One region of the Rhizobium sp. P1_C7 genome, then DNA from elsewhere that is predicted to be linked to it. Evidence: predicted binding sites of a transcription regulator. Region 1 holds the regulator's gene; each other region holds the start of a gene.
The links. Region 1 encodes LexA, which represses DNA repair genes until DNA is damaged. Its sites were predicted from a motif close to TGTTCNNNNTGTGTTCNG; they were not measured.

Region 1 (7,323 bases):
GCAACCATGCGCTGATGCGGATCTGTGATGTCGGTCGAGTCATGATAGAAGGCCGACAGGGCGCCGACACAGCCGCACATGACAGCCATCGGATGCGCATCGCGGCGGAAGCCGGTGAAGAAACGCGACATCTGCTCGTGCACCATTGTGTGGTGCGTAACGCGATAGTCGAAATCCTTTTTCTGTGCAGCGGTCGGCAGTTCGCCATAAAGCAGCAGGTAGCAAACCTCGAGAAAGTCGCCGTGCTCGGCCAGTTGCTCGATCGGATAACCGCGATGGAGCAGGACGCCCTCGTCGCCGTCAATGTACGTGATTTTCGATTCACAAGACGCGGTCGAGGTGAAACCAGGATCATACGTGAAGGAAGCCGTGTTTTTGTAGAGGGCGCCGATATCGATGACGTCAGGGCCAATCGTGCCGCTTTTTACGGCGAGGTCGACCGACTTGTCACCAAGTTTCAGTGTTGCGCTTCGATCCGTCATTATGATCCTCCAAACTGGCGGGTGGCACCATAAAGGCGCCATAGGGTTAAGCGTCGTCAGCGATAGCTATATGATCGCGCGGTTAATGCCAAGTTCTCTTGATGCCATTTTGTGCATTGCAGTATTAACTTTTAAGCAGCGCAGCGATGCCCTTCGCGCATAGCGGAAGCCAATGATTATCCTCGTCTTTTCCGCGTTCCGATTTCTCTTCGGAATTCAATCGATTATTGTTGCGTGAAGCGTCCGAAGCTTGCATTCTGGTTGCGGATGAGGGCGGCGTCCGCGTGCAGGTGTATGCCGGTGTTGCAAACGATTGAAGCGGGTCGACAGCGTCTCAGGCGGCGCACGCGATCTTTATGCGCGCTCTTCCCCATGAAGGCGCCTGTGTCGTAAGGGTACGGTCCCGCGGCAGACGCCAATCGGCATCTCGCTGGACGACAAGAACCGAACGTGCCGCAGATATATTGCCGCCGGCCGCCTCGAGCGGGTCGAGGAATTCGGCCAGGGACGTTACTTCCTGATCTCGCAGGTCCTTCTCGGAGCCGGCGCATTCGTGGTTCACGTTCGAGGCCGCTGTGCCGCGGCTTGGGGTGTGCATCGCAGCTCTGCTGCTGGTCATTCTGGCGGCACGATCCGGCGCATGATCCTCAGGCGACCGCTCTCGCAGGCTTTCTGGTGGCGGTTTATGCGAGTTGCTGAGCGCCTACGGGCTGAAGGCGAACCTGATTGCCGTGCACTCATTTCGTTCGTTGTGTTACCGATGGGGGATGCTCGCCTTGCTGCTGGCGCCGTCCCGGCTCGACGTGCGCTGCCGTGGAAGGTAGCCGGGGTCGGTCTGGACGTGGTCATTGCCATCGCCAAGATGGTGTTGGGATGGGGCGGTACGGTGGACATGGCGCGCCTCCCTGAATGGCGGTTTCCTGCTGACGCGATTTCGCGGTCTCGGCAACCACTAGCCGGCGTGCCGAAAAGGAAGACCGATGGAGAAGCCGCAGCAACAGCAGAAGGCCCGCAGCATGATGCGTCGCGTCGCCAACGCAGCCGAGGATGGTTTTGTCAGCCTGAACATGGCGTGTGGCGATCCACGACAGCGGCTATGTGGTCGCCACGCTTGAAAACGCCGCCTGCCTCGGCCCGCCTGCGACGGAGCCGATATCACAATCACACCGGTTCGTCTCCGCTCAGGATCGATGCTGCTGACGGGCGAAAGCCTGCGTGGTCGGGAGCCTTTGAAATACGCGTATTGACGACCAAGGGACGCCGATCGTCACCGCTGCATATGACCGGCTAGACTTGGCGCAGCGGTCGCTTCGCCGACAGAGCAATTCGGATCAATGATAACGCCGGATAAGGCCGACGAGCTTGCCCTGAACCTTGACGCGGTCCGGCCCGAATATGCGGGTCTCATAGGCGGGGTTCGCAGCTTCGAGCGCGATCGAGGCACCCTTCCGCCGAAAGCGCTTCAGTGTCGCCTCTTCGTCATCGACGAGCGCGACGACGATATCGCCTGGATTTGCGGTGCTGCCGTTGCGGATGATGACAGTGTCGCCGTCGAAGATACCGGCATCGATCATGGAGTCGCCCTTGACCTCCAGCGCGTAGTGTTCGCCGGAACCAAGCATGTCGGCTGGAACCACGATGTCATGGGTGTTGTTCTGGATTGCCGAAATCGGAACGCCGGCTGCGATGCGTCCCATGACAGGGACGGAAGCGGAATTGCCATTGTCGGAATTTGGAGCCGGCTTCGGTCCGGCGGGAGCAACAATCTGCGGCTTTCCGAGGCTGCCTTCGATGACGCTCGGCGAGAAGCCACGTCGCTGTTGAAGGCTCGGATTGTACGCTTCCGGGAGCTTGATCACTTCGAGTGCGCGGGCTCGATTGGGCAACCGGCGAATGAACCCCCGCTCTTCGAGCGCCGTGATCAGCCGGTGGATGCCCGATTTCGACGCCAGGTCGAGCGCATCCTTCATTTCGTCGAAGGAAGGGGGAACGCCGGACTCCTTCATTCGCTCGTGAATGAACAAAAGAAGTTCCTGTTGCTTGCGTGTGAGCATGGAAGTCAACCCCAGAGTCGTGAAACAAAGCCAGAACAGACACTATATGTTCCATATGTGTTCCGCAAGTGCCTAAATTTTCGTGAAACTTGGCCCGTATTTGTTGCGTTTTGCACTTCATTCGACCTATGCCGCTCACACCTCTTGCATTGTCACGAGAGCCAGCGCACACATTTGCGAATTTCGGAAGAGGATTTGCCATGAGTGAAGTCCATCCGCTCGACCATGTTGTCCTGCCTGTCGCCAATGTCGGTTTGGCGAGGGAACGCCTTGGCAAACTCGGCTTCACCGTGGCGGCCGATGCGCGGCACCCGTTTGGAACCGAAAACGCCTGCATTTTCTTCGCCGACAAAACATACCTCGAGCCGCTCGCCGTTGCGAGCGCGGAGGCCTATGAGGCGTCGATCAAGAGGGGTAACGTATTCACGGCGCGCGATCGCGCCTTTCGTTTCCGTTGCGGCGAGAACGGCCTCTCGGCGGTTGTTCTGGCGACGACGGATGCCGATCGCGACCACGCGCGTTTCCATGCCGACAGGATAAGCGGCGGCGACATGCTACAGTTTGAGCGTCCGATGAAGATGCCCGATGGTTACGAGACCACCGCGGCTTTCAGGCTCGCCTTTGCTGCGGACCTTCGTGCACCCGATTTTTTTATCTTCACCTGCCAGCGTATCAATGCGCTTCCCGCAGACCGCAAGACACTGGAAACGCATGCGAATGGGGTGATCGGGATCACCGAGATCGTGCTCGCCGCGCCGGACCCGAAGGCGTTCGGTCTGTTCCTGCGCTTTTCCTCTGCGGCGCCGTTGGTCCGGGACGAAGCGTTCGGTATCAGCCTTGCCACGCCAAATGTTCGGATCAGCATTCTTTCGCCGGATGGACTGAATGCCTATTTTGATCTTGCCGCGCCCGGCACCGATCGTGGCCTGCGCGGCGTCGCCATCGTGTTCAAGGTCGGCGATCTTGCCGTGACAGAAGCGCATTTGGCTGCTAACGGGATCACCTACACCCGCAAGAACAATCGAGTTCTGGTGAAGGCTGCGTCCGGGCAGGGCGCGCTCTTTGCCTTCGAGGAGAAACGATGAGCCAGACAAACTCCGAAGTCGCAATCGGCGAGGGTGCCGGCGCGGTTGTGTTTTCAAATAGCGGCAAGCTGTCGCTGATTGCCGGCCCCTGCCAGATGGAGAGCCGCGATCACGCGTTCATGATCGCCGGCGTCCTCAAGGAGCTGTGTGACAAGCTTGGCATCGGGCTCGTCTACAAATCCTCCTTCGACAAGGCGAACCGCACTTCGCTTTCGGCACAACGCGGCATCGGCCTGGAGACGGCGCTTGAAGTCTTCGCCGATCTCAAGAAGGAATACGGCTTTCCCGTTCTGACCGACATCCACACGGAAGAGCAGTGCACCGAAGTGTCGACCGTTGTCGATATTCTACAGATACCAGCTTTCCTCAGTCGCCAGACGGATCTTTTGGTCGCTGCCGCCAGGACCGGCCGCGCGATCAACGTCAAGAAAGGCCAGTTTCTGGCGCCATGGGATATGAAGAACGTACTCAACAAGCTGAATTCGACGGGCAATCCGAACATTCTGCTGTGCGAACGCGGCGCCTCCTTCGGCTACAACACGCTGGTCTCCGACATGCGTTCGCTGCCGATCATGGCGGCCATGGGCGCACCGGTGATTTTCGATGCGACCCATTCGGTCCAGCAGCCCGGCGGGCAGGGCGGCTCAAGCGGCGGCCAGCGAGAGTTCGTCGAAACGCTGGCTCGCGCGGCCGTTGCCGTCGGCGTTGCCGGCGTGTTCGTCGAGACGCATGAAGATCCTGACAACGCCCCTTCGGACGGTCCGAATATGGTGTTTCTCAAGGACATGCCGCGACTTCTTGAAAAGCTCCTGGCCTTCGACGCGATCGCCAAGAACTGACGTTCAAAAGACTGACATGATCATATAATAGGCCTCGCACGACGATCGTCATTGAGGACGCGCAAACCGCCATTGTATTTTGCGCATCTTCGGCTAATACGAATTTCAAACGATTTATCCACCCTTGAGCAGGAAGAGCCGATGACCGCAATTACCGATATTATCGCCCGCGAAATTCTCGACAGCCGTGGCAACCCCACCGTCGAAGTCGATGTCTATCTTGAAGATGGCAGCATGGGCCGTGCGGCTGTTCCGTCGGGCGCTTCGACAGGCGCGCACGAAGCCGTCGAAGTTCGCGATGGCGGCAAGCGCTACCTAGGCAAGGGGGTCGAAAAGGCAGTCGAGGCAGTCAACACAGAAATCTTCGACGCAATCGGCGGCATCGATGCCGAAAACCAGATCCAGATCGACAATCTGATGATCGAGCTGGACGGAACTGCGAACAAGTCGCGCCTCGGCGCAAACGCAATCCTCGGCGTTTCGCTCGCCGTCGCAAAGGCTGCGGCCGAAGCCTCCGGCCTGCCGCTCTACCGCTACGTCGGCGGCGCCAGCGCCCACCTGCTGCCGGTTCCGATGATGAACATCATCAACGGCGGCGCGCATGCCGACAACCCGATCGATTTCCAGGAATTCATGATCCTCCCGGTTGGCGCCGATTCGATCCGCGAAGCGGTCCGCATGGGTTCGGAAGTCTTCCATGTCCTCAAGAAGGAACTGTCGGCGCAGGGCCACAACACCAATGTCGGCGACGAAGGCGGTTTCGCGCCTGGCCTGAAGAGCGCGCCTGAGGCCCTCGACTTCATCATGAAGTCGATCGAGAAAGCCGGCTACACGCCGGGCGACGACATCGCACTCGGCCTCGACTGCGCCTCGACCGAATTCTTCAAAAACGGCAGGTACGTACTCGAAGGCGAAGGCCGCACGCTGGAGCCGGGCGCCATGGCCGAATACCTGGCCGAACTTGCAGCGAAATACCCGATCATCTCGATCGAAGACGGCATGGCTGAAGACGACTGGGACGGCTGGAAGGCGCTGACCGATCTGGCTGGCAAGAAGGTCCAACTGGTCGGCGACGATCTCTTCGTCACCAATTCCGCCCGTCTGCGCGACGGCATCCGCATGGGCGTTGCCAACTCGATCCTAGTCAAGGTCAACCAGATCGGCTCGCTGACGGAAACGCTGGACGCCGTCAACACCGCCCACAAGGCAGCCTACACCGCCGTCATGTCACACCGTTCGGGCGAAACCGAAGACTCGACGATTGCCGATCTCGCGGTTGCCACCAACTGCGGCCAGATCAAGACCGGCTCGCTCTCTCGCTCGGACCGTCTCGCAAAGTACAACCAGCTGATCCGCATCGAAGAGGGTCTCGGCCCGCAGGCCCGCTACGCCGGCCGGTCGATCATCCGCGGTTAATTCCGCCTGATTTCAACCATCTGCAACCCGCGCCGGCCTGGCGCGGGTTTTTTGGTGCGTCGCGTTCATAGTCAACGGACGGTTAATCTCTCATCGGTAGTCTCACTCGCAAAGGTAATGCGTTTCGAGAATGCGTGTATGTGGACAAAGCATCATAAGAAGAAAAAGATCGGCCGGTTCGTCGTTCCCGCCATGACTGTCGCCTTTCTTTCCTATTTCGGCTACCATTGCATCCATGGCGATTACGGTCTGCGCGCAACCGAAGTGTTCGAGCGCCAGCGTGTCGCGCGGGAGAGGGAGCTGGCGGTTCTGAAGGGTAAGCGCGAGCATCTTGAAAATCAGGTCGCGCTGTTGAGTGACGGTTCGATGGATAAGGATATGCTGGACGAGAAAGCGCGTCTGCAGCTGAATTTTTCGCGTGCCGACGAGATCGTCATATTCAATCATTATTCAAATTAACCGAAAACAAGTTAATTGGAATAAGTGTAAGTTAATCAATCATTTAACACAGAATATGAGCCATGCATTTATGGCATTGCTGTGGCGAAATTTCTTCCCTATGGTACGCGCCACCTAAGAACCGATAAACCCATAGGGAGGGTTGAATGGCGCCGCGAAAGAACGCGACCGTTTCCAGCCGCAAAACCAGCGCGAAACCTGCACGCAAAGACTCGAACGGAGGCCCCATCGCCGACTTCGATCGTGATGACGAGCTGAAGGCCTATCGCGAGATGCTTCTCATCCGCCGCTTCGAGGAGAAGGCGGGTCAGCTTTACGGCATGGGCTTCATCGGCGGTTTCTGTCATCTCTACATCGGCCAGGAAGCTGTCGTCGTCGGCATGCAGATGGCGCAGAAGGAAGGCGATCAGGTCATCACGGCCTATCGCGACCACGGTCATATGCTGGCCACCGGCATGAGCGCCCGCGGCGTCATGGCGGAACTGACCGGACGCATCAGCGGCTATTCCCGGGGAAAGGGCGGCTCGATGCACATGTTCTCCAAGGAGAAGCATTTCTACGGCGGTCACGGTATCGTTGGTGCCCAGGTGTCTCTCGGCACCGGCCTGGCTTTCGCCAATCGCTATCGTGGCAACGACAGCGTTTCGATCGCCTATTTCGGCGACGGTGCCGCTAACCAGGGCCAGGTTTACGAGAGCTTCAATATGGCTGCTCTCTGGAAGCTGCCGATTATCTACATCGTCGAGAACAACCGCTACGCCATGGGTACCTCCACAGCGCGCGCTACGGCTCAATCGAACTACTCGTTGCGTGGCTCGGGCTTCGGAATTCCCGGCATTCAGGTCGACGGCATGGACGTTCGCGCCGTCAAAGCTGCCGCCGACGAGGCACTTGAGCATTGCCGCTCAGGCAAGGGTCCTATCATTCTCGAAATGCTGACCTATCGTTATCGCGGTCACTCCATGTCCGACCCGGCGAAGTACCGCTC
Region 2 (7,323 bases), on a different contig from region 1:
GATCGCCTGAACCGAAGCCGGCCCGAGAAACCCGTCGGGATCGCCGGCGGAAAAGCCGAGTTCGTTGAGATAGGCCTGCAGATCGATGATCGCGTCGTGCTGGGTGCGGCGCGTGATCAGGATCCGGATCGGCTCGGCGTTGACGGGCGCCACGACCGACTGCACCTTGTTTGTGGGCATCGCGACTTCGTTCATCGCCACCTGGACCGGCAACTGTCGGATGGCCGGCCGAAGCGCGGCGTCAGAAAGCAGCGGCGCAGGCGCAGGCGCGTCAGGATGAAAAAGCACCGGATGCTCGATCGATCTTGGTGTCACCTCCGCATCGGTTATGATGACAGGAACACCCATGTCGGTCATCCTGTAGAGCTGTTTTGCGAATGCGCCGGGGATCCGCACGCATCCGTGCGAGGCTGGATAGTGTGGAACGGAATTCGACTCGTGGAGGGCAATGCCTGACCAGGTCAGCCGCTGCATGAACGGCATCGGCGCCGCCGAATAAAGGTTGGATTCATGATACTTCTGCTTCTCGATCACCGAAAAGATACCGCTGGGTGTCCCATGGCCCGGCTTTCCGGTCGAAACCTTCGACGTGGCGATCACCTCTGAGCCGTCATAGACGGCAAGCGACTGCTTGTCCTTCGATACGAAGATCTGCAGCGTGCGTGCATCCGCGGCGAGCACGGGGTGTACGAGTGCGGTGGCCGACAGCAAGCCGAGGCCGAATACAAGACGCGAGAACATTGTAACCAACCAATACGCAATACCTGCAGGCAAGCGTAATCGGGGAAGCTTAAGGAAAACTTGAAATAGCCGATGGCGAGGCTGTCTCACATATTAGTGATCGCGCTTGCCGCCGAACGTGTAACCGGTCTCGACCGTACCCTTGCCGAACTTGTCGCGCAGCTTGTCCATTGCCGCCTCGACAGCGGCACGGCGCCCCTGGTCCGCATCGACGAGATCGGGCGGATCGGCCCGCGCCGGATCGCAGAGATCGGTGACGCCGATGCCGATCAGACGAAACTTGGTGCCGTCTGTTTCCTTTTCCAGAAGATCGATACCGGTGCGGAAGATCCTGTCAGCAAGCTGGGTCGGGTCCTCCAGTTTCCTGTTTCGCGTTCGCGACTTGAAGTCGGCCGTCTTCATCTTCAGGACCACGGTGTGGCCGGCGATACCGCTTTTCTTCAGCCGCCAGGAGACTTTTTCGGAAAGGCTTCGCAGGATCGGCACGAGATCCGCGTGGCGGGAGATATCGTCGAAGAATGTCGTTTCGGCAGACACGCTCTTTGCCGGATCGTTTAGGTGAACCTCTCGGTCATCCATCCCGCGTGAAAGCCGGGCGAGCCGCTGCCCCATGCTGCCATAACGGCGCATCAGGTCAGTTTCCTCCATCGCCTGCAATTGGCCGATGGTGCGGATACCGTCGGCCGCAAGCGTTGCCGCGAATGCCTTGCCGACGCCCCAGATCGCCGTGACGGGCCGTGGCGCGAGAAAGGAGACGGCTTCCTCACGGCCGATTACGGAAAAGCCTCGCGGCTTCTGCAGGTCGGAGGCGACTTTCGCAAGGAATTTGCAGTAGGAGAGCCCGACAGAAACGGTGATCCCGATCTCCTGCTCCACACGACGCGCGAATTTCGCGAGCGTTCTGGCCGGGGGATCATGGTGCAGTCGCTCGGTACCGCCGAGCTCCAGGAAAGCTTCATCGATTGAAAGCGGCTGCACAAGCGGCGTCAGCTCCTGCATCATGGTGCGAACCTCGCGCCCGACCTTCACGTACTTCTCCATGTCCGGCCGAATGACGATCGCCTGTGGGCAGGCCTCCAATGCCTTGAACATAGGCATGGCCGAGTGGACGCCATGGATACGGGCGATGTAGCAGGCGGTAGAGACCACACCGCGCTTCCCCCCGCCGATGATCACCGGCTTGTCTGCAAGATCGGGATTGTCGCGCTTCTCGACTGCGGCATAGAAGGCGTCACAATCGATATGCGCCAGCGTTAGCTCGTAGAGCTCCTGGTGCCAAGCCAGACGAGGGCTGCCGCACGCCGCGCAACGACGCGTTTTCGCCTTCTGCTCGGCAAGGCAGTCGCGACAGAAGCCGGGTGTCTTGGCGAGCGCAGGTGTCATAAGCGAGAACAAAGGTTGAACGTCGCGACATTACCCTCTAAGCTTTTGAGTCTCAAGGGCGTGCTTGTGATTTTGCGGTGCCTATCCGCGGAGGCGCGGAGGCCGCCGTCTAAGCGACCGAGCTGATGTCGTTCGATGTGGCAGTCGCAAAGTGTTGGCGCAGAATCTTGCCGGTATGCTCCCAACCGGCCGCAGCCAAAATCGCTCCGATCGGCGGTGGCGCGAAGGGTTTGAAGTCCGCATTGGCCATCATCGTAACGAGCAGGCATTCCGGCACGTGATCAGCCACGGAAAGGAGATTGCGTTGGATATCGTCGACAAACGCGACAGGCACGTTTCTGCGATCGTGCAGCTTGGCGACGATCGGTCCCTTGGGCTCTTCGGACGCGATCATGTCGAAGGCGAGGTCGAACTGGTCGAGAAGTTTCCGGCGGACGCCGTGGTGCCGGGGCGGCATCGCAGTCAGAAAGACAACGTCGGCGTCGTCGGAAAGCGCATGCAGCGTTTCCACCGCTTTCTCCGCTGGCCTCTGCCAAAGATGCTGGTTCGCGAAGAACGCATCTTCGAAAACATAGACTTGCTCCTTGTCCATTTCACTGCCGTCGAGCAGCGAAACGATATTGCCGTGAAGCCGAAAGGATCGGGGAAGGAGGTCGTAGTTGTGCGACCGCAGAAATTCCGTGAAGGGCGACAGAAACTCCAGAACGACCTCGTCGATGTCGCACACCACCAGTGGTCGGTCGCCGAGGCGCACCTGGTGGGGATCGGTGACAATGTCCAAATTCAATACTCCCCTGATCCAAGCCCTGGCGGCGAAAAGTGCAGCCACGCGGCGTTGAGCGCTTCTGGCGCTATACCCGTTGCCTCGCAAAACGCCAGGGCTGTCGGCTCGTGGTTCATCAGAAAGTCCATCATCCCGGACAAGAAGCCCGGATCGTTGATTGCGTTGCGCACTTGCGAGGGTTCTACCCCTGTCAAGGCGAGGAAACGTCCGAACAAATCCGGCTCATTGGCAAGCCATGCGAGAACCGCGATGGCGGTCTGTTGCGGATCGGCGGCGAGTTGCTTGGAGTTCTTGAAGTTGCTCTGCATTTCTTGCGGGAAATTACCTATTTTTCAACCAAATACGGATAGCATGTGGCTATCGGTTTCATGGGTCCGTGCGGTCGCATGTCTTTCTTGTGCGGCTGAACGGTTTCCAGAACGGACGTAGGACAGCATGTCATGCCCAAACAGGTGATGATTGTAGAGGATAACGAGCTCAACATGAAGCTCTTTCGCGACCTCATCGAGGCGTCCGGCTACACGACGATCCAGACGCGCAACGGCATGGAGGCGTTGGATCTCGCACGCAAACATCGCCCGGATCTGATCCTCATGGACATTCAGTTGCCTGAAGTCTCTGGCCTCGAGGTCACAAAATGGTTGAAGGAAGACGATGAGCTGCACGTCATCCCGGTGATCGCGGTGACGGCTTTTGCGATGAAGGGTGATGAGGAACGGATCCGGCAAGGCGGCTGTGAAGCCTATGTGTCAAAGCCGATATCCGTTCCCAAATTTATTGAGACGATCAAGACGTACTTGGGCGATGCCTGATAGATCGGAAAGAAGCCTATGACCGCGCGAATCCTGGTCGTTGATGATATCCCGGCGAACGTGAAGCTGCTCGAAGCTCGGCTCATTGCCGAATATTTCGACGTGATGACGGCCGCGGATGGTTATCAAGCTCTGGCGATTTGCGACAGAAATCAGGTCGATCTCATTCTGCTCGACGTCATGATGCCGGGCATGGATGGATTCGAAGTTTGCGAGCGGCTGAAGTCCAGCCCCAAAACCTCGCATATTCCCGTCGTGATGGTGACGGCGCTTGACCAGCCCGCCGACCGCGTGCGCGGTCTGAAGGCCGGCGCAGACGACTTCCTGACGAAACCGGTCAACGATCTTCAATTGATAGCCCGCGTCAAGAGCCTGCTGCGTCTCAAGACGCTGAGCGACGAGCTGCGGATACGCGCGCAGACCGCGCAGACGATGGGGATCGATGAGTTGTTGCGTGTCGATGCACGGGGCGAGGAGAGCGGTCAGGTGATGCTGGTCGACGGCCGCGCCAATTCACAGGAACGCCTGATAAAGGCGCTGAAGCCGATCGCTGACGTCTTCGCGATCTCTGATGCGCAGGCGGCGATCTTTGAGGCCTCCGAGAATACCTTCGATCTGGTGATCGTCAATGCCAATCTTGAAGACTACGACCCCTTGCGCTTGTGCTCGCAACTTCGGTCGCTGGAGCGTACTCGCTTTCTGCCTATCCTTATTATCACCGAACAGGGCCACGACGAGATGGTCGTGCGGGCGCTCGATCTTGGCGTGAACGATTATATCGTAAGGCCGGTCGACCCCAATGAGCTCGTGGCGCGCAGCCTCACGCAGATGCGGCGCAAGCACTACAACGATCGCCTGCGCGCCAGCGTACAGCAGACGATCGAACTGGCTGTGACCGATCCGCTGACGGGTCTCAGCAACCGCCGCTATCTCGACAATCATATCAACACGCTCTTCAGCCGCTCGATGGCACGCGGGCGTCCGCTCTCTGTGCTCATTGCCGATATAGACCGCTTCAAGCAGATCAATGATACGTACGGCCACGATGCCGGTGATGACATCCTGAGGGAGTTTGCAAACCGCGTGCGCTCCACCGTGCGGGGCGCCGATCTTGCCTGCCGGTTTGGTGGCGAAGAATTCGTCGTCGTCATGCCCGACACCACGCCCGACGTCGCTGCAACAGTCGCCGAGCGGTTGCGAGCAGTGATCGAAACCGCACCCTTCCTGGTGAAGTCGTCCGGGCAGGAGCTCAACGTCACCGCGTCTTTCGGCATTTCGTCGCGCACGCCGTCCATCGTCACGCCCGGACATCTGATGAAGCGGGCCGATCTCGCGCTTTATGAAGCGAAGAATGCAGGACGCAATCGCGTGGTCGCTGCTGCCTGATGCTCGTTTTTTGCAGGAGAACCGCCGCGTCTCCTCCGTCGTCCACAGAAACATGACGGATATTCTGCTCCAACCTGCAATGCGAACGTTTGGAATACAGCCAAGTAGCTCTCGAGGTGATGGCTGATGCAACCCACTTGGGAGGTGGCTCTCAAAGCACAGGACGCCGCTAGATCAGCAAAAAATATGACGCTAAATTGCCTCTTCTGGTAGCTTTCCTCTATCTGGATGATTGTCGAGCTTAAGCAGAAGCAGGATAGCAATAATACTATTGGGCTATATTTTGTATTCCTTTGTCGCCGCGACAGCTATTCTGGCCGTGAAAGACGATTGGATATACACGACAGCGTTCCAAAGCTGGACTTTTAACCATAAAATCAACCTCGGAATTCTAACCATTAAGAATTTGTTGATTTTCTTTCGTTTTCGCGCAAATTATCGGCTCATAAGAGAAGCACGCTGCCTTCAGGTGGCGCAAAGATACCCCATGATGCTCAGGTCCGCCGCATCTCCTGGGTCGTGGGGTCGGTCGGCTGGTATGCAACACTAGCGGTTCCTCGTGCCGCGTTGCTTGCCGGTCGACCCCCTTTCATGAAAACGCCGTCCTGTCCGTAGAACCGGGCAGGGCGGCGTTTCTGTTTGTGGTTCCTGCACAAACCGGACGGATTTCCGGAACACAAAAAAGCGCGCAGCCGGGTGGCGCGCGCCTTTGGAAGAACCTAACAGATCAAGCGATTACTTGATCTTGGTTTCCTTGAACTCGACATGCTTCTTAGCAACCGGGTCATACTTTGTCTTCGTCATCTTGTCCGTCATCGTGCGGCTGTTCTTCGTCGTGACGTAGAAGAAACCGGTGTCGGCTGTCGACAGCAGCTTGATCTTGATTGTTGTAGCCTTGGCCATGGTCGTCCTGCCTTTAATAAAATGAAAGCCGTGGAAGTCCGGATAGGCTCCACGGCAAATTCTGGCGCGAAACTACGAATCTAGCCCGAAAAGTCAAGCCCGCTTTCGAATGAAAAGCAGTCTTATGGACGAAAGCAGGGCATAAAGGCCGAAGAAGCCGGCTATTGCCCAGGCAAAGCCGTTGTTTCCGGCGACGTCGATGGCCGCGCCGATGACCTGCGGGCCAGCCACTGTGCCGACGGCATAACAGAAGACGAATGCCGCGTTGGCGGCTGCAAGATCGGATCCGGTCAACCGCGAGCCGAGGTGGCTGAGGCCGACCGTGTACAGCCCGGCGACGCAGCCGCCCCAGAAGAGCAGCACGGTGGCCATCATGATCCAGCTGTGCACAAGCAACGGCAGCATCAGCGAGCCGATCAAGCCCATGAATGCCATTGCCGCAAGCAGGGGTCGCTTGTCCCTCATGCGATCGGAGAGCAACCCGACGGGGATCTGAAAGATCATGTTGCCGACGCCCATGACCGTCAGGAGGAGCGCCGCCTGCGTTTCGGTGAAAGACGCGCGTACCGCGTAGATCGGAAAAAGTGCCAGCCCGCCCGCCTCGACGGCTCCGAAGATGAAGACTGCCGCCGTTGCGCTCGGGACAAGAAAGACGTAGCGCATGAAATGCAGCTCCGGCTTTTCCTCAAGGACTGGGCTCTCATAACGGGCGATGTAGATCGGGATCGCGGCGACGAGGATCGCGGAGGCGCCGACCGCAAAGGGAAATAATCCATCGCTGCCGAGTATCGAAAAGAGAAGCGGTCCGGCCGCAAAGCCCAGAGACAGCACCGTCGCATAGATTCCGAGCACGAATCCGCGCTTCGAGGGAGGCGAGGTGGCGTTGATCCAGAACTCCGAGAGGATAAAAAGTGTCGTCGTTGCGCCATGGAAGGCGAAACGTAGCGGAAACCACATCCAGAAGTCTTGGGCATAGTAGAAACTGATTGCGCTCAGCGCCGAAATCACCACCGCCCAGATCATCGTCTGCGCGACACCGTAGCGGTGCGCCAGCTTCGTCGTGATTGGTGCGGCAACCATCGCAGCAATCCCTGCCATCGCCGTATTCAGGCCGATGAGCGTGGATGGGATACCGCGCTTTTCGAGAATGATGCTGAGAAGGGGAAGCCCAAGGCCGATCGCTATGCCGACCGCTGAAATGGACGAGACGGCTGCCACCAGTGAGGGCCAATGGATTTCCTCGACATCGCCTGGTGTGCCGTTTCGCGGCTGAGACATATACCCATCCCTTAGAGACTTGCTGCGGAAAATCGC
Region 3 (7,323 bases), on a different contig from region 1:
CCGGATCAGGAGATCGCCATGCGGAACTTCCACTATGATATCGCGACGGCCGCCAGTTCAGCAGAACTCAGAGAGACTTGGCAGACTTCGCAGCCTTGGTGAACTTCTTGACCACCATTTCGCGCTTGAGCCGCGATATGTGGTCGATGAAGAGCACGCCGTTCAGGTGGTCAATCTCGTGCTGCAGACAAGTCGCGAGCAGCCCGTCGGCCTCGACAAGCTGTTCCTTGCCGTCAAGGTCGAGATACCTGACGCCGACGGTGGCTGGACGCTCGACCTCGGCATAGTAATCGGGAATGGACAGACAGCCTTCTTCGTAGACCGATCGTTCGTCCGAGGACTTTACGATTTCCGGGTTGATGACGACGAGCGGCTGTTTCTCTTCGCCTTCGCGCGAGACGTCGATGACAAGCATGCGGCGCGGAACGCCGATCTGTACGGCAGCAAGGCCGATGCCCGGTGCATCGTACATGGTGTCGAGCATGTCGTCTGCGAGACGCTGGAGATCGCTGTCCACGCGTTCGATCGACTTGGAAACCTGACGGAGCAGCGGGTCGGGGAGAATGATGAGTGGCTTGATGGTCATGAGGTTCCCCATAACCCATCTTTTTGCCCGATGGAATTATCCGCAAGCCGGAGGCGGCTCTTTTTTGCGTCGCCTCCCGAATTTTGACGGATTTGGGCTCAGGCGGCGCGGCGCGACGCTGCGGGAACGGAGCGCTCGTGGCCGCCGGTGCGGAACCGCTGCAGCAGATCGACTAAGCTTTCGACTTCGCTTCTGAGGCGTCTGGTCTCGGAAGACGTGCGTTCGACCATGCCCGAGTTCTGCTGCGTAATGGTGTCCATGTTGCGAATTGCAACGCTGACCTCGTTGACGCCGGTTGCCTGATCGCGGGCGGCGGCGGCGATATCGGCAACGAAACGGTTGATGATGTCGATGCGGGTGATCATGTCGCTCAGCGCCTCGCCGGTGCTGCTGACGATGCCGACACCCTCGTTGACCTGAACCGAGCTTTCCGAGATCAACTTCTTGATCTCCTTTGCCGCATCCGCCGTGCGCTGCGCAAGCTGGCGGACTTCCTGCGCGACAACTGCGAAGCCCTTGCCTGCGTCGCCTGCACGGGCCGCCTCGACGCCGGCGTTCAAGGCCAACAGGTTGGTCTGGAACGCGATCTCATCGATGACGCCGATGATCTTGGCGATCTCCGTCGAGGACTTTTCGATTCCCGCCATTGCCGAGACCGCGCTGTTGACGAGCTCGCCGGAGTTCTTTGCCTTCTGCTGCGTGTCGCGCACGGCATCGGAGGCTTTTTCGGCGTTTGCGGCCGTCTGACCAACGCTGACGGAGAGCTGCTGCAGGGCGGCCGAGCTTTCTTCTACGCCAGCTGCCTGCTGCGCGGTGCGCAGCGCCAGATCGTCCGAGCCCTTTGCGATCACGTCGGTGCCCTGCAGGATTTCGCCCGTGGTTGCCCGGACGGACGCGAAGGACGTGCGCAACGCGGCGACGGCGCGATTGTAGTCCTCTGCCATGTCCTTGAACCTTCCGGGCATTTCCGCCGGTAGGGTGGCTTCGAGATCGCCATTCGACAGCGCTTCCAGGCCCCGGCGAAGATGATCGAGCGCGATTGTCTGGTCGGACTCTGCCTTTGCGCGTTCCTGCTCCAGCTTCAGGCGCTTTTCTTCGAGCGCTTCGAGATATACCGAAATGGAATAATCCATGTCGAGCATGGCGGCCTTGACGACGGCCGCGAGCTTCTCGGCAAGCGCCTTGCCTTGCTGGCGCGCAAACATGGAAGGCCATTGCTTGTCCATCAGCCCCTTGATGAGATCGCTCATCAGCAGCGCGTAGCCGCCGATGTACCAGCGCGGCTCAAGGCCGATGCGGGCGTGCGTTTTGCCCACGGCCATGACGCCCTTGACATAGGCCTCATCGAAATTCCCACCCGCTAGATTGGCCCAGTGATCCTCCTGGCGCTTCTTGGCATGGTTCATGTGCGACTTGTCGGCGAAGAAGCTCGAAACGGCAGGCGTTTTTGCCAGCTTGCCGTAAAACCTGTCCAACGCACCGCTGAGCAGAACCGAGATCGTGGGACGCATTTCACGCAACGCCGCCCGCGCCCCGTCGTCCAGCTCGATGAAATCGAGGCGTTGCTTGAGCGCATTGTCGGATTGCTGACTGGTCATCACGTCTCTGCTTTGTAATTGATGCTGAAAGAGAAATTTAAGCGGAGCTTTTGCCGAATATAGTTTAAAAGAGGTTAAATCGCGACCCGATTTGTCGGCTAGAGCTTCGTGACTGCAAGCACAAGAAGCGCGGCTTGTTCACGTTTTGATCTAGCCAACAGAATCGAGTTTGCTATGGTGGCAGGATGAACGCTACCCCCGACTCGCTTTCCGCCATCCTTTCCCAGATCAGTCCCTCCATGCTGGCGCTTGCCGGGGGTGGGATCGCCGCGCTGATCGTCTTGATGATCGTCCTTCTCGTCCGCAGCAGCCAGCTGCGCCAGGAGCAGGCCGAGGAGGCAGGTGAGCGCGCCGCCGAAGCCGATGCCCGCATGGCCGAGCTTTTGAAGATCCAGGCGGAGATGCACGGGCGCATCGCTGCGATGACCGAGGTGTTCGGCTCCCGTCAGGCGGAATTCAACCAGGCGATCAACCAGCGCCTGGACGGAATGTCGCAGCGCGTCAGCAGCACCATCACGGAGCAGACCAGATCGACGCACGAGAACCTGCAGCGCCTGCAGGAGCGGCTGGCGGTGATCGACGCCGCGCAGAACAACATCCAGACGCTTGCAAAAGACGTCGTCGGGCTGCAGGCAATCCTCTCCAACAAGCAGACGCGCGGCGCCTTCGGGCAGTCGCGCATGGAGACCATCGTCGCCGATGGGCTGCCGATGGGCGCCTTTGCCTTCCAGCAGACGCTTTCCAACGGATTCCGCCCGGACTGCACCATCCGCATGCCGAACGGCGCGCCGCCGCTTGTCATAGACGCGAAGTTTCCGCTTGAAGCGTGGAATGCCATCCGCGGGGCCGGGGGGCCGGATCTTGCCAAGGTTGCGTCGCAGCAGTTCCGCCGCGATATGGAAACGCACATCCGGGATATTTCGGAAAAGTACCTGATCCAGGGCGAGACGCAGGAGACTGCGTTCCTGTTCGTCCCGTCTGAATCCATCTTCGCCGAGATCCACGAGAATTTCGAGGCGGTCGTGCAGAAGGCCCATCGCTCCCGCATCGTGATCGTTTCGCCGTCACTACTGATGCTGTCGATCCAGGTCATCCAGGCTGTGCTGAAGGACCAGCGGATGCGGGCGCAGGCGCATGTGATCCAGGGCGAGGTTGCCAATCTCATGGACGACCTCGGCCGGCTGGACGAACGCGTCCGCAAGCTGCAGGGCCATTTCGCCATGGCCCAGAAGGACGTCGACATGATCGTCACCTCGGCCGACAAGCTGAGCAAGCGAGGCGGGAGGATCGAGGCTCTCGAATTCGAGGGCGGCGAGACCGGCAGATCGGGCCACGACAGCGATCCGCCGCCTAAATCCGTCGACAGCCGCACGGGACTTCTGAAGCTGAGGGTGGTTGACGACGAGTAAGCCGTTCGGGCAGTGTCCCACTAAAGAAAAGCACCGGACGGGACACCCTCATGATCACAGTTTTCGGCTCCATCAACATGGATCTCATCGCCACAACAGAACGGCTGCCAAAACCTGGCGAAACGGTTGCGGGCAACAGCTTTTCGACGGCTGCTGGCGGCAAGGGCGCCAACCAGGCGCTCGCTGCCCGGCGTGCAGGCCGCACGGTGCACATGGCGGGCGCCGTCGGCAAGGACGGGTTCGCCGAACCGGCGCTCGCGCTTCTGAAGGACGCGGGCACGCGGCTCGAAGCCGTCAAGCAGGTTGACGAGCCAACGGGAACCGCCCTGATCCTGGTCGGCGGCGACGGCGAAAACATGATTGCCGTCGTGCCGGGTGCAAACGGCACCGTGACCGCGGCGGACGCCGAACTTGCGGTCGGCGCCATGAGCAAGGGCGACATCCTCATGCTCCAGCTTGAAATTCCGGTTCCGGCCGTCGAGCGGGCGTTGGCTGCGGCACGAGCCCGCGGCGTTGTCTCCGTTCTCAATCTTGCGCCGCTGATCGAAGACGCGGCGCGGCTCGGGCGTCTTGTCGATGTCGTCATTGCCAATGAGACGGAATTCGAGCGTCTGGCGGGCCAGGAGAGCATGGGGCCCGACGATCGCGAGGCTGCGCTGAAGCGCCTCAACGGCGAAACGGGGCAGACGCTGATCGTCACGCTCGGTGCAGATGGCGTCATCGCGATCCGTGATGGCGTTATTTCTCGCGCCAAGGGGCTGAAGATCGAACCGGTGGATACCGTCGGGGCTGGCGATACCTTCTGCGGTTATTTCGCCGCCGGCCTCGATGAAGGTATCGATTTCGAGGCCGCGCTGCGCCGTGCCGCGGTCGCCGGGTCGCTTGCATGCCTGACGCAGGGCGCCCAGCCATCCATCCCGCTTAACACCGCCGTCGCAAACAAACTATAAGTCGTTTCTGCCGGCGACATTTCGGGACGCTTCGTCGCCGCGGCTCACCTACTTGATGGTATTTCACTCAAATTTAAGAGATTTCTGGCGATCTTTCGCTTGAGCGCCAGACTCTCTCTCAGAGGGATGGCTTTCGTCACGGCGGCTCCATGAAGGGGCGATGCCTTTGTCTCTGTGCCGATGAATGCATTGTCCGGCACATCCTTGCTCCCGAGGAATCCATGTCCATCCTTCGCATGAAGTCGCTAGCGGCCAAGCTTATCCTGATTACGGGCGTGGCCATCGCGCTCGTTCTCTTCGTTTCAAACTTCTTCCTCATCGACGAGACCCGCGACCGCGTCCAGACGCTGACGATGGACCAGGCCAATCTCGAGGCGAAATCGATCGCCAACGAAGTCGCCTCGTCGGTTGGCGAACTGGCGGGCGCCGCCCGTTCGATGGCCGGCTCGATCGGCCGTGGCCAGGAAGGCAAATACCTCGACCGAAAGGCCGTGCTGGACATGCTGAAGGCCAACGTCGAGCGCAACGCCTTTGCATTCGGCAGCTGGTTCGCAGAAGAGCCGAACGCCTTCGACGGCCAGTCGCCCAGCATGGCCGGCAAAGCCGATTTCGGCGCTGCCAAGGACGGCACCTTCAATCCATACTGGACCAAGCGCAAGGACGGGGGCTTTGCCTTCTCGACCTTCGATTCCGATTACAAGGCCGATTGGTACGCCCTTGCTGCGGCAAGCAAGAAGGGCGCACTGTCGCCGCCCTATGCAGAGACGACCACCGGCGAAAACACGGCCATGACTTCGATTGCCTATCCGGTCATGTCCGGCGGCAAGATGATCGGCGTCAGCGGCGTGGATATTTCGCTCAAGTCTCTCGCGGACAAACTTTCGACGCTCCATCCCTTCGGAACCGGCCGCGTTACGCTGCTCTCGCAGACCGGCAAGTGGATCGTTCCGCCGAGGGCCGATCTGTCCATGAAGGCGTATGACGGCGAAGGCACGCATGAAGTCCAGGGCGCGCTTGCCTCCTTGAAGCCGTCCGTCATCCCCAACCTGACCTACGACGGCTACGAGGCGTTCGATCGAGTCGTCTATCCGTTCGCCCTGCCTGATATCAACACGACTTGGGTCGTGCTGGTCGATGTCCCGCACAGCGCCATCAATGCGCCGGTAAAGGACCAGACCTTCATGATGGTCGTCGCCGGCATTCTGGTTCTGGCAGCTGTCATGCTTGCCCTCTTCTTCGCTGTCCGCTCCTTCGTCCAGCGGCCTTTGAGCGGCCTGGTGGCCAGCGTCAAGGCGCTCAGCGACGGCCGCTACGAACAACCGGTCACCGGCCAGGACCGCGCCGACGAGATCGGTTCCGTCGCCAAGGCCCTGGAAGGCTTTCGCTTCGCACTTGCCGATACCCAGCGTCTGGAGGCCGAAGCGAACAGCCAGCGCGACGCCGCCGAGAGCGAACGCGGCCGTTCGGAAACCGAACGTCAGCAGGCGGTCAGCCTGCAGCGTCAAATCGTTTCCATCGTCGGCGCGGGCCTTTCGGAACTGTCGCAAGGCAACCTTGGTCACCGCATCACCGACGATTTCCCGGGCGAATACGACAAGCTGAAGCAGGACTTCAATGCTGCCCTCGCAAGCCTTGAGGAAACCATCAACACAATGAACCACAGCGTCGTGAACATCGGCTCCGGTACCAGCGAAATCAGCGGCAGCGCTTCCGATCTCGCCAAGCGCACCGAACAGCAGGCTGCGAGCCTGGAGGAAACGGCAGCGGCGCTCAACGAACTCACCGCGCAGGTCAATTCCAGCGCCGAGAACGCCCGCACGGCGGCCGACAACGTCAACCATGCCTGCGAGAACGCCGAGAAGTCCGGCGAAGTCGTGCGCAAGGCGATCTCCTCCATGCATGGCATCGAGCAGTCCTCGACGGAAGTCTCCCGCATCATCGGCGTCATCGACGAGATTGCCTTCCAGACGAACCTTCTGGCGCTCAATGCAGGCGTCGAGGCTGCACGCGCCGGTGAAGCCGGCAAGGGCTTCGCCGTCGTTGCCCAGGAAGTCCGTGAACTCGCACAGCGATCTGCAAATGCCGCCAAGGAGATCAAGACCCTCATCAACACCTCGGCCGTTCAGGTCAAGGAAGGCGTCGATCTCGTCGGTCGCGCCGGCGACACGCTGCATAAGATCTCCGAGCAGGTGATGGGCATCAACAGCCTGATCCGCGAGATTTCCGCATCCGCTAGCGAGCAGGCGATCGGTCTCAAGGAAATCAACCAGGCCATGAACCAGATGGACCAGGTGACCCAGCAGAACGCCGCGATGGTCGAAGAAACGACCGCCGCCAGCGTGACGCTGAACGACGAGGCCCAGACGCTGAAGCAGCTCGTCATGCGCTTCCGGGTCGCCGGTTCCAGCAACGCGTCGGCGCTGCGTTCGACCTTGCAGCAGATGCGCGCCCCGGCCGCTGCGACAAGCTACCGCCAGGCAGCAACGCCAGCACCCCGTCGCGCCATCGCACAGTCCCATGGTTCTGCAGCGCTTGCGCAGGGCAACTGGGAAGAATTCTGAGCCCGAACAACATTTTGAAAACAAGAAGAGGCGCCTGAGCAATCAGGCGCCTCTTCCGTATTCATGTCGGGATGATCAGGCCGCGTTGGACGTTTGCTCTTCGTTCAGAAACGCATAGATCGCCGAAGCGGAATCCGTTGCTCGCAGCTTAGCCACGAGATCGTGGTCGCGCAGCACGCGGGCAATCCGCGACAGTGCCTTCAAATGATCGGCACCGGC
Region 4 (7,323 bases), on a different contig from region 1:
TCGCCGGGACCTGTTTGCGGCGGTTTCGACCAGGAAAGATAGGCCTGATGCATGCGCTCGGTGCGTTCTGCCCAGTGCGGTTCGGCCGGCGCCTGGAGATCGGCGAGAGCGGTGACGAAATCCTGCGGGCTCGCTGAGATCGCGAGATCCGGCCGGTATATGCGGCCAAGCTCGGATGGATCCGGATAGATATGGACGAGTGACTGCTGCGGGTATGGAATATCGATCAGCGTGTAGCCGGAGGAGGGCATTTCCGACATGCGGCTGCCAAGCAGGATCAGCAGGTCGCTCTCCTTGATCTCTTTTGCGAGCGCCGGATTGATGCCGATGCCGACGTCGCCGGCATAGCCCGGGTGCAGATGATCAAACAGCATCTGGCGGCGGAAGGAGCAGCCGACCGGCAGTTTGAAGCGTTCTGCAAAGGCCTGGAAATCGGCGACCGCGTCCGCATCCCAACGGGTCCCGCCGATGATCACCATTGGCCGTTCTGCCTTCAGCAGGCGCAGATACAGATCGTCGATCTGGCCGCTGCCGGGATGTGCTTCGACACGCGCATAGCGCTTCGCGCGGGGCGCTTCGACTTCATCCCGCAGCATGTCTTCGGGCAGTGACAGCACGACGGGGCCCGGGCGACCGGAGGTTGCGATCGCAAAGGCGCGGGTCACGAACTCGGGTATGCGTGCGGCATCGTCGATCTCACCCACCCACTTGGCGAATTCGGTGAAGGCACGGCGAAATTCCACTTCCTGAAATGCCTCGCGCTCGCGGGCGTCGCGTTGCACCTGGCCGATGAAGAGGATCATCGGAATGGAATCCTGCCTGGCGATGTGAAGGCCGGCCGAGGCGTTCGTAGCGCCCGGGCCGCGGGTGACCATGCAGATTCCGGGTTCGCCGGTGAGCCGTCCCCAGGCGTCGGCCATCATCGCGGCTCCACCTTCCTGTCGGCAGACCACAACGTCGATGTCGCTATCGTGGAGCGCATCGAGGACGGCGAGGAAACTCTCGCCGGGCACGCAGGACAGGCGCCTTACCCCGTTCGCCTTCAATGCCTCGACGATCAGTTCCCCGCCGGTTCTTTTCATGGTGATCTCTTCCCCTCCAGCTCGGCGAGTTCCGCCAGAACGTCTTCCTGATGCTCTCCGAGCCTCGGGCTCGGCCTTTCGTAACGCAAGGGCGTCTGCGAAAGCACGACCGGCGTCCTCACACCGGGAATGACGGTGCCGCCAGCATCCTTGAGGTCAATGCGCAGGCCGCGCGCCTCGACCTGCGGATCGGCAAACATTTCCTCGATAGTGTTGATGGCGCCTGCCGGAACCGCGTTTTCCTCGCAGGCTCGCATGAGGTCGGCCTTCTGCCATGTCAGCGTTTCGGTCGCGACCAGCCGACGAACCTCGTCGCGGTTGGCGACGCGGGCCCTGTTGGTCGCGAAGCGCTTGTCGAAAGGGGCGGCTGCGAGCCCGAGGATGGAGCAGAGCCGGCCGAACTGGCCGTCATTGCCGATCGCAAGGATGAGATAGCCGTCGGCAGTGGGAACGACTTCGTAGGGAGAGATATTCGGATGGGCGTTTCCGAGCCTTGTCGGCGCGCGTCCGGATATCAGGTAGTTCATGTTCTGGTTTGCCAGCACGGCGGATTGCACATCGAGCAACGCCATATCCACCAGCTGCCCTTCACCGGTCTTCAATGCATGGATGAGCGCGGCCTCTATCGCCGCAACCGCGTAGATGCCGGTGAAGATGTCGGCGATGGCAACCCCTGCCTTCATCGGCTGCCCTTCCGGCTCGCCGGTGATCGACATGAAGCCGGACATGCCCTGGACAATGTAGTCATAGCCGGCGAGGCCGGCATAGGGGCCTGTCTGGCCAAAGCCGGTGATCGAGCAATAGACGAGCTTCGGATTGAGCGTCTTCAGGCTCTCGTAGTCGAGGCCATATTTCACCAGCCCGCCGAGCTTGAAGTTCTCGATGACGACATCGGCGGTCGCTACCAGGCGGCGCACCAGTGCCTGGCCTTCCTCGCTCCTCAGGTCTGACGTGATGGATCGCTTGCCGCGGTTGGCCGCGTGATAGTAGGCGGCGGAGAGGTTCTCGCCATCCGCGCTCTCGACGAAGGGAGGTCCCCACTGGCGGGTATCGTCGCCGCCGTCGGGGTTTTCAACCTTGATCACGTCAGCGCCGAGATCGGCCAGCATCTGGCCCGCCCACGGGCCGGCGAGCACGCGGGCGAGTTCAATGACGCGAATGCCGTGAAGCGGCGGCTTCCTAAGCTTTGTATCCGTCATGTTCCTCCCGCGATCAGATCAGGGCGCCCGTGCCGACTGAGATGTATCGGATACTGGTTTCGATGCAAAGCGGCGCTCGCGCCAGATAATATAAAAGCCGGACCCCATAATAATGAGGATGCCGATCCACTTGACCACATCGGGAAAGTCTCCGAACACCAGCCAGGCGAAGATGGTGGCCGAGACGATCTCGAAATACTGCAGCGGTGCCAGCGTCGAGGCAGGTGCCGATCGGTAGGCATAGACACCGAGGATGCCGGCAATCGCTGCGGTGATGCCGACGCCGATCAGATAGAGATAGGCGCGGCCATCCGGCAGGACAGGATCGAATATCTCGGAGCCGGTGCCATGGCCGAAATACAGAAGGACGATGCAGATGAGGAGACCCCACAGGCCCATGTGAAACTGCATGACCCAAGGGTCCTCGCGCTGCGCGAGCGCGCGGTTCATCATCGCGGATATTGCTATGCAGACCGCGCTGACGACCGGCAGAAGCGCAACGTAACCCACTTCCTCAAAACTTGGTTGAATGATGAGGATCGCACCGAAGAAGCCCACGCCGCAGGCTGTGTAGCGTCGCCAGCCGATCGCCTCCTTGAGGAAGATGCTGCTGAGGATGGTGAGGATGATCGGTTCGACGAAGAAGATAGCAATGGCATCCGCGACCGCCATGTACTTCAGCGTGGTGACGAACGAGATCATCGAGATGGTGATGATGGCGCCGCGGATCGCGTGAAAGAAGCTCTGCTTCCACGTCGTGTCGGCCAGGTTCTTCCGCCACAGCACGATAGGCAGCATGCAAAGCGCCTGCACGGCAAATCGAGCGGCGGTAATCTCCGCCGACGGGATGGTGGCGATGGCGAGCTTCGAGAAAATGTCGATGATCGGAGAAACGAGAACCGACATGGACATCAGCATCAGCCCCATCATGACCTCCGAGGAGGTCGATGCGGGGAGGGTGGAATTGCTGGTGCTCATTGCCGGTCCTTCTTCAGGACTTCGCGAGCGCTTCGTCACACCAATCGGCGAATGCCGAAATGGCGGCGTCGGCGCCGATTTCATTCAGAGTCTCGTGGCGCATGTCCTGATATATCTGCGTGGTGATACGGGAGAAACCGGCGGCTTTCAAATGGTTTGAAAGCCAGACGACCGCTTTTCCTCCGTCCGTTGCCGGATCCTTGCCGCCGCCGACCAGATGGATCGGCGTCCGCGCCGGCAGCCTCGCCAGATACTGTCTTTGCGGGGCGCGGAAGGTCAGTTCGAACAGGTCGAGCCACAGGGACACGGACGCGTCGAACCCGCATAGCGGGTCGGTGATGTATTTGTCCACTTTGGCGGGATCACGAGACAACCAGTCGAAGTCCGTGCGCCTGCCCTTGATCGACTTTGCCCACGTGCCGAAGGTGAGTTTTGGCAGTATGCCGCTTGGCACGTCGGAGCCTTTCAACGCGCGCTCTAAAAGAAGGATCGCTTGCGCGGCGCGGCCGGCAATGCCGGGGTTGAAGTTGGAGTTCCACAGGGCGATCGCATCGAATTTGTCGGGATAGGTGACAGCCGCATTGAGCGCGATCAGACCTCCCATCGAATGACCGAAGAGCACGATCGGCAGCCCCGCCTGCTGTCCCGCGATGTGATCACGAAACGCTGCGACGTCATCGACGACGCGACGGGCGCCTTCGCGGCGGGCAAAGCGGCCGATCGGCGCCTCCGGCGCCGTTGTCTCGCCGTGGCCGCGATGGTCGTGGACGTAGACGTGATAGCCACGGCCGGCCATGGCCTGCGCGAAGCCCGCATAGCGCTTCGAATGCTCGGCCAGCCCGTGGCAGACGACAATGATCCCGTTTGCATGCCCGCTCGCCGGCTGATGATGAAAGGCAAGCGACGCCCCGCGCGTCACGAGGCGCTGTGTTTGTGCGAACATCGTTTCCTCCGTCGCGCGAGAAGATCAGAACAGCCGCCGAATGCAACAGGCCCTTATGCTTGTTCCGGGGGAATTTCAGCGCTCCGTTTTTGCGGCTTGCGAAAACACGCCTGGCGTGTTTAGTTGTTCATGCATTGTTCTTTGGCGAGCAGAGCTGGAGTGAGGATGAGAAATCTGTTCCTGCGTTTGACCGTGGGTATCATCGTCGCTGCCACCGCCGGTTCTGCCGCTGCCGAGGCAGGCGGCGGGCGGACGCGTTTTATCCTCGCGGCGAGCTGGCAGCCGGCATTTTGCCAAACCAATCATCGCAAGGCGGAGTGCGCAAGCCAGACGAAGGACCGGTTCGACGCGACCAATTTCTCGCTGCACGGTCTCTGGCCGATGCGGGAGAACTACTGTGGGGTGTCTGAAGACCTGCGCGCGGCTGACAAGGGCGGAAGCTGGCACGAATTGCCTGCCTTGACGCTCTCCGATGCCTCGAAGGCCGCACTCGACAAGGCGATGCCAGGAACGCAATCGGGCCTTGAGCGGCACGAATGGCTGAAACACGGTACCTGCGCGAGGATGAGCGCCGATGATTATTTCTCCACGGCGGTTCGGCTGGTGGGCGAATTGAACGGTTCTGCGGTTCGCGATTTGTTTGCGTCAAGGATCGGCAAGACGTTGACCTCGCAGGAGATCAAGACGGCCTTCGACAAGAGCTTTGGCCCGGGGGCGGGAGACCGCGTCAAGATGAGCTGCCGTCGCGCCGGTCAAAACCGCGTCATCAGCGAATTGACGATCGGGCTGTCACAGGACGCGACAACCGAGGTCGGCGCCAACCTGGGTGACCTCATACAGGGCGCCGGTCGGACATCGTTCGGCTGCAATGAAGGGATCGTTGACGCGGCGGGGTTCTAATGCCGGGGGCATGCCTTCTCCTTTAGCCGGTCAAGAGCAAGCGCCGTTCCGTGCGCGGCGACGACTGGCCGGGTCCCGAGAGGGGGCAATCGGTAGGCAAACCGACGTCCGGCTTTTCCGGTCGACCATGCAAAGCTGAAATAGCCGCCGCCTTTGGGCTGGAATTCCATTGAAGGTTTCAGAAAAGCGTCTTGTTTTTGGCGCTGCGCGTTGCTCCCGGGCGCCAATTCGCCTACATAGCGGCAAACCTAAAATCCCCCCCGCGGAGCACTTCATCAATGGCACGTCAGTTCATCTATCACATGTCGGGGCTCAGCAAGTCCTACGGCGCCAAGAAAATCCTAGAAAACGTCAACCTGTCCTTCTACCCGGATGCCAAGATCGGTATCCTCGGGCCGAACGGTGCCGGTAAGTCGACCGTGCTGCGCATCATTGCCGGCCAGGACAAGGAATTCACCGGCGAAGCCTGGCTCGCCGAAGGCGCGACGGTCGGCTACCTGGAACAGGAGCCGCATCTCGATTCGACGAAGACGGCGTTCGAAAACGTCATGGTCGGCGTTGCTGACAAGACGGCAGTGCTCGAGCGTTACAACGAGCTGATGATGAACTATTCCGACGAGACCGCGGAAGAGGGCGCCAGGCTTCAGGACATCATCGACAGCCAGAATCTCTGGGACCTCGAGCAACAGGTCGAGATGGCCATGGAAGCGCTGCGTTGCCCGCCGCGCGATTCCGACGTCACGACGCTGTCGGGTGGTGAGCGCCGTCGTATCGCGCTCTGCCGCCTGCTCTTGTCGCAGCCGGATCTGCTGCTCCTCGACGAACCGACCAACCATCTGGACGCCGAGACCATCGCGTGGCTTGAAAAGCATCTGCGTGCCTATCCCGGCGCCGTGATGATGATCACCCACGATCGCTACTTCCTCGACAACGTGACCGGCTGGATTCTCGAGCTCGACCGCGGCCGCGGCATTCCATACGAAGGCAACTACTCCGCATATCTGCAGGCGAAGGCCAAGCGCATGCTGCAGGAAAACCGCGAAGAGGCGGGCCGCCAGAAGGCAATCTCGCGCGAACAGGAATGGATCGCGTCCAGCCCGAAAGCCCGTCAGGCCAAGTCGAAGGCGCGTATCAAGTCCTACGAGCAGCTGGTGGATGCCGCTGAGAAGCAGCGTCCCGGCGACGCGCAGATCATCATCCCGGTCAGCGAGCGTCTCGGCCAGGTGGTCATCGAGATGGAAGGCATCTCCAAGGGCTTTGAGGGCCGCACACTGATCAACGACCTGTCGATCAAGCTGCCGCCGGGCGGTATCGTCGGCATCATCGGGCCGAACGGCGCCGGCAAGACGACGCTGTTCAAGATGATCACCGGCCAGGAAGCGCCGGACAGCGGTTCGGTGCGCATCGGCGACACGGTGCATCTCGGTTATGTCGACCAGAGCCGCGATGCGCTCAACGGCAGCAAGACGGTCTGGGAGGAAATCTCCGGTGGCGCCGAAGTCATCAAGCTCGGCAAGTTCGATATGAACTCTCGTGCCTATTGTGGCGCCTTCAACTTCAAGGGCGGCGATCAGCAGCAGAAAGTCGGAAATCTCTCCGGTGGTCAGCGCAACCGCGTTCACCTGGCGAAGATGCTGAAGGCGGGCGGCAACGTGCTGCTGCTCGACGAACCGACGAACGACCTTGATACGGAAACGCTCGGTGCGCTGGAGACGGCGCTCGAGAACTTTGCAGGCTGCGCGATCATCATCAGCCACGATCGCATGTTCCTCGACCGTCTGGCGACGCACATCCTCGCCTTCGAAGGCGATGGCCATGTGGAATGGTTCGAGGGCAACTTCGAAGACTACGAGCAGGACAAGGTGCGCCGCCTCGGTGCGGACGCCCTAAACCCCGGCAGCCAGGCCTACAAGCGCCTGACACGCTGATTTTCAGCGTTTCGCAAGCAACTGGAAAAGCCGCTGGGTGACCCGGCGGCTTTTTTTAGTGACGGCGCCTATGTCGCTAATCGCGCAGTGAATTTCGTGATTGGAGCGAATTGCTGCTTGCAAGCTCAGACCAATTCACATAAAGATATCTTTATATGTTGATTGGATCGGATATGAGTGAGCCCGTCAGGCTTGGTTTGGATGCGTTGGTGGACGTGCTGCGGGCAGCTGGCGAGCCGACCCGCCTGCGTTTGCTCGCTTTGCTTGCCGCGGGCGACCTGACGGTCACCGAT

Region 2: the regulator LexA is predicted to act here: its motif matches at 2,129-2,146, upstream of AC1D2R_RS26370 (DNA polymerase IV).
Region 3: the regulator LexA is predicted to act here: its motif matches at 2,320-2,337, upstream of AC1D2R_RS01845 (DNA recombination protein RmuC).
Region 4: the regulator LexA is predicted to act here: its motif matches at 4,327-4,344, upstream of AC1D2R_RS16610 (ribonuclease T2 family protein).

What each region holds. Positions count from the first base shown of each region.
Region 1 covers NZ_JBFUAL010000002.1:33,520-40,842, forward strand. Annotated here, with positions in the region: gene gltA (citrate synthase) at 1-482, opposite strand, end outside; gene AC1D2R_RS03235 (hypothetical protein) at 817-1,101, opposite strand; gene AC1D2R_RS03240 (hypothetical protein) at 1,463-1,597, shown strand; gene lexA (transcriptional repressor LexA) at 1,814-2,536, opposite strand; gene AC1D2R_RS03250 (VOC family protein) at 2,737-3,621, shown strand; gene kdsA (3-deoxy-8-phosphooctulonate synthase) at 3,618-4,460, shown strand; gene eno (phosphopyruvate hydratase) at 4,602-5,876, shown strand; gene AC1D2R_RS03265 (FtsB family cell division protein) at 6,015-6,335, shown strand; gene pdhA (pyruvate dehydrogenase (acetyl-transferring) E1 component subunit alpha) at 6,482-7,323, shown strand, end outside.
Region 2 covers NZ_JBFUAL010000022.1:87,564-94,886, forward strand. Annotated here, with positions in the region: gene AC1D2R_RS26365 (L,D-transpeptidase family protein) at 1-741, opposite strand, end outside; gene AC1D2R_RS26370 (DNA polymerase IV) at 835-2,124, opposite strand; gene AC1D2R_RS26375 (hypothetical protein) at 2,234-2,905, opposite strand; gene AC1D2R_RS26380 (DUF3572 domain-containing protein) at 2,908-3,216, opposite strand; gene AC1D2R_RS26385 (response regulator) at 3,349-3,720, shown strand; gene AC1D2R_RS26390 (PleD family two-component system response regulator) at 3,739-5,106, shown strand; gene rpmG (50S ribosomal protein L33) at 5,842-6,009, opposite strand; gene AC1D2R_RS26400 (MFS transporter) at 6,103-7,287, opposite strand.
Region 3 covers NZ_JBFUAL010000001.1:364,550-371,872, reverse strand. Annotated here, with positions in the region: gene def (peptide deformylase) at 68-586, opposite strand; gene AC1D2R_RS01850 (methyl-accepting chemotaxis protein) at 685-2,184, opposite strand; gene AC1D2R_RS01845 (DNA recombination protein RmuC) at 2,370-3,593, shown strand; gene AC1D2R_RS01840 (ribokinase) at 3,644-4,543, shown strand; gene AC1D2R_RS01835 (methyl-accepting chemotaxis protein) at 4,765-7,104, shown strand; gene ptsN (PTS IIA-like nitrogen regulatory protein PtsN) at 7,180-7,323, opposite strand, start outside.
Region 4 covers NZ_JBFUAL010000009.1:235,919-243,241, reverse strand. Annotated here, with positions in the region: gene AC1D2R_RS16630 (thiamine pyrophosphate-binding protein) at 1-1,082, opposite strand, end outside; gene caiB (succinate--glutarate CoA-transferase) at 1,079-2,281, opposite strand; gene AC1D2R_RS16620 (DMT family transporter) at 2,300-3,259, opposite strand; gene AC1D2R_RS16615 (lysophospholipase) at 3,273-4,202, opposite strand; gene AC1D2R_RS16610 (ribonuclease T2 family protein) at 4,368-5,102, shown strand; gene ettA (energy-dependent translational throttle protein EttA) at 5,381-7,030, shown strand; gene AC1D2R_RS16600 (ArsR/SmtB family transcription factor) at 7,204-7,323, shown strand, end outside.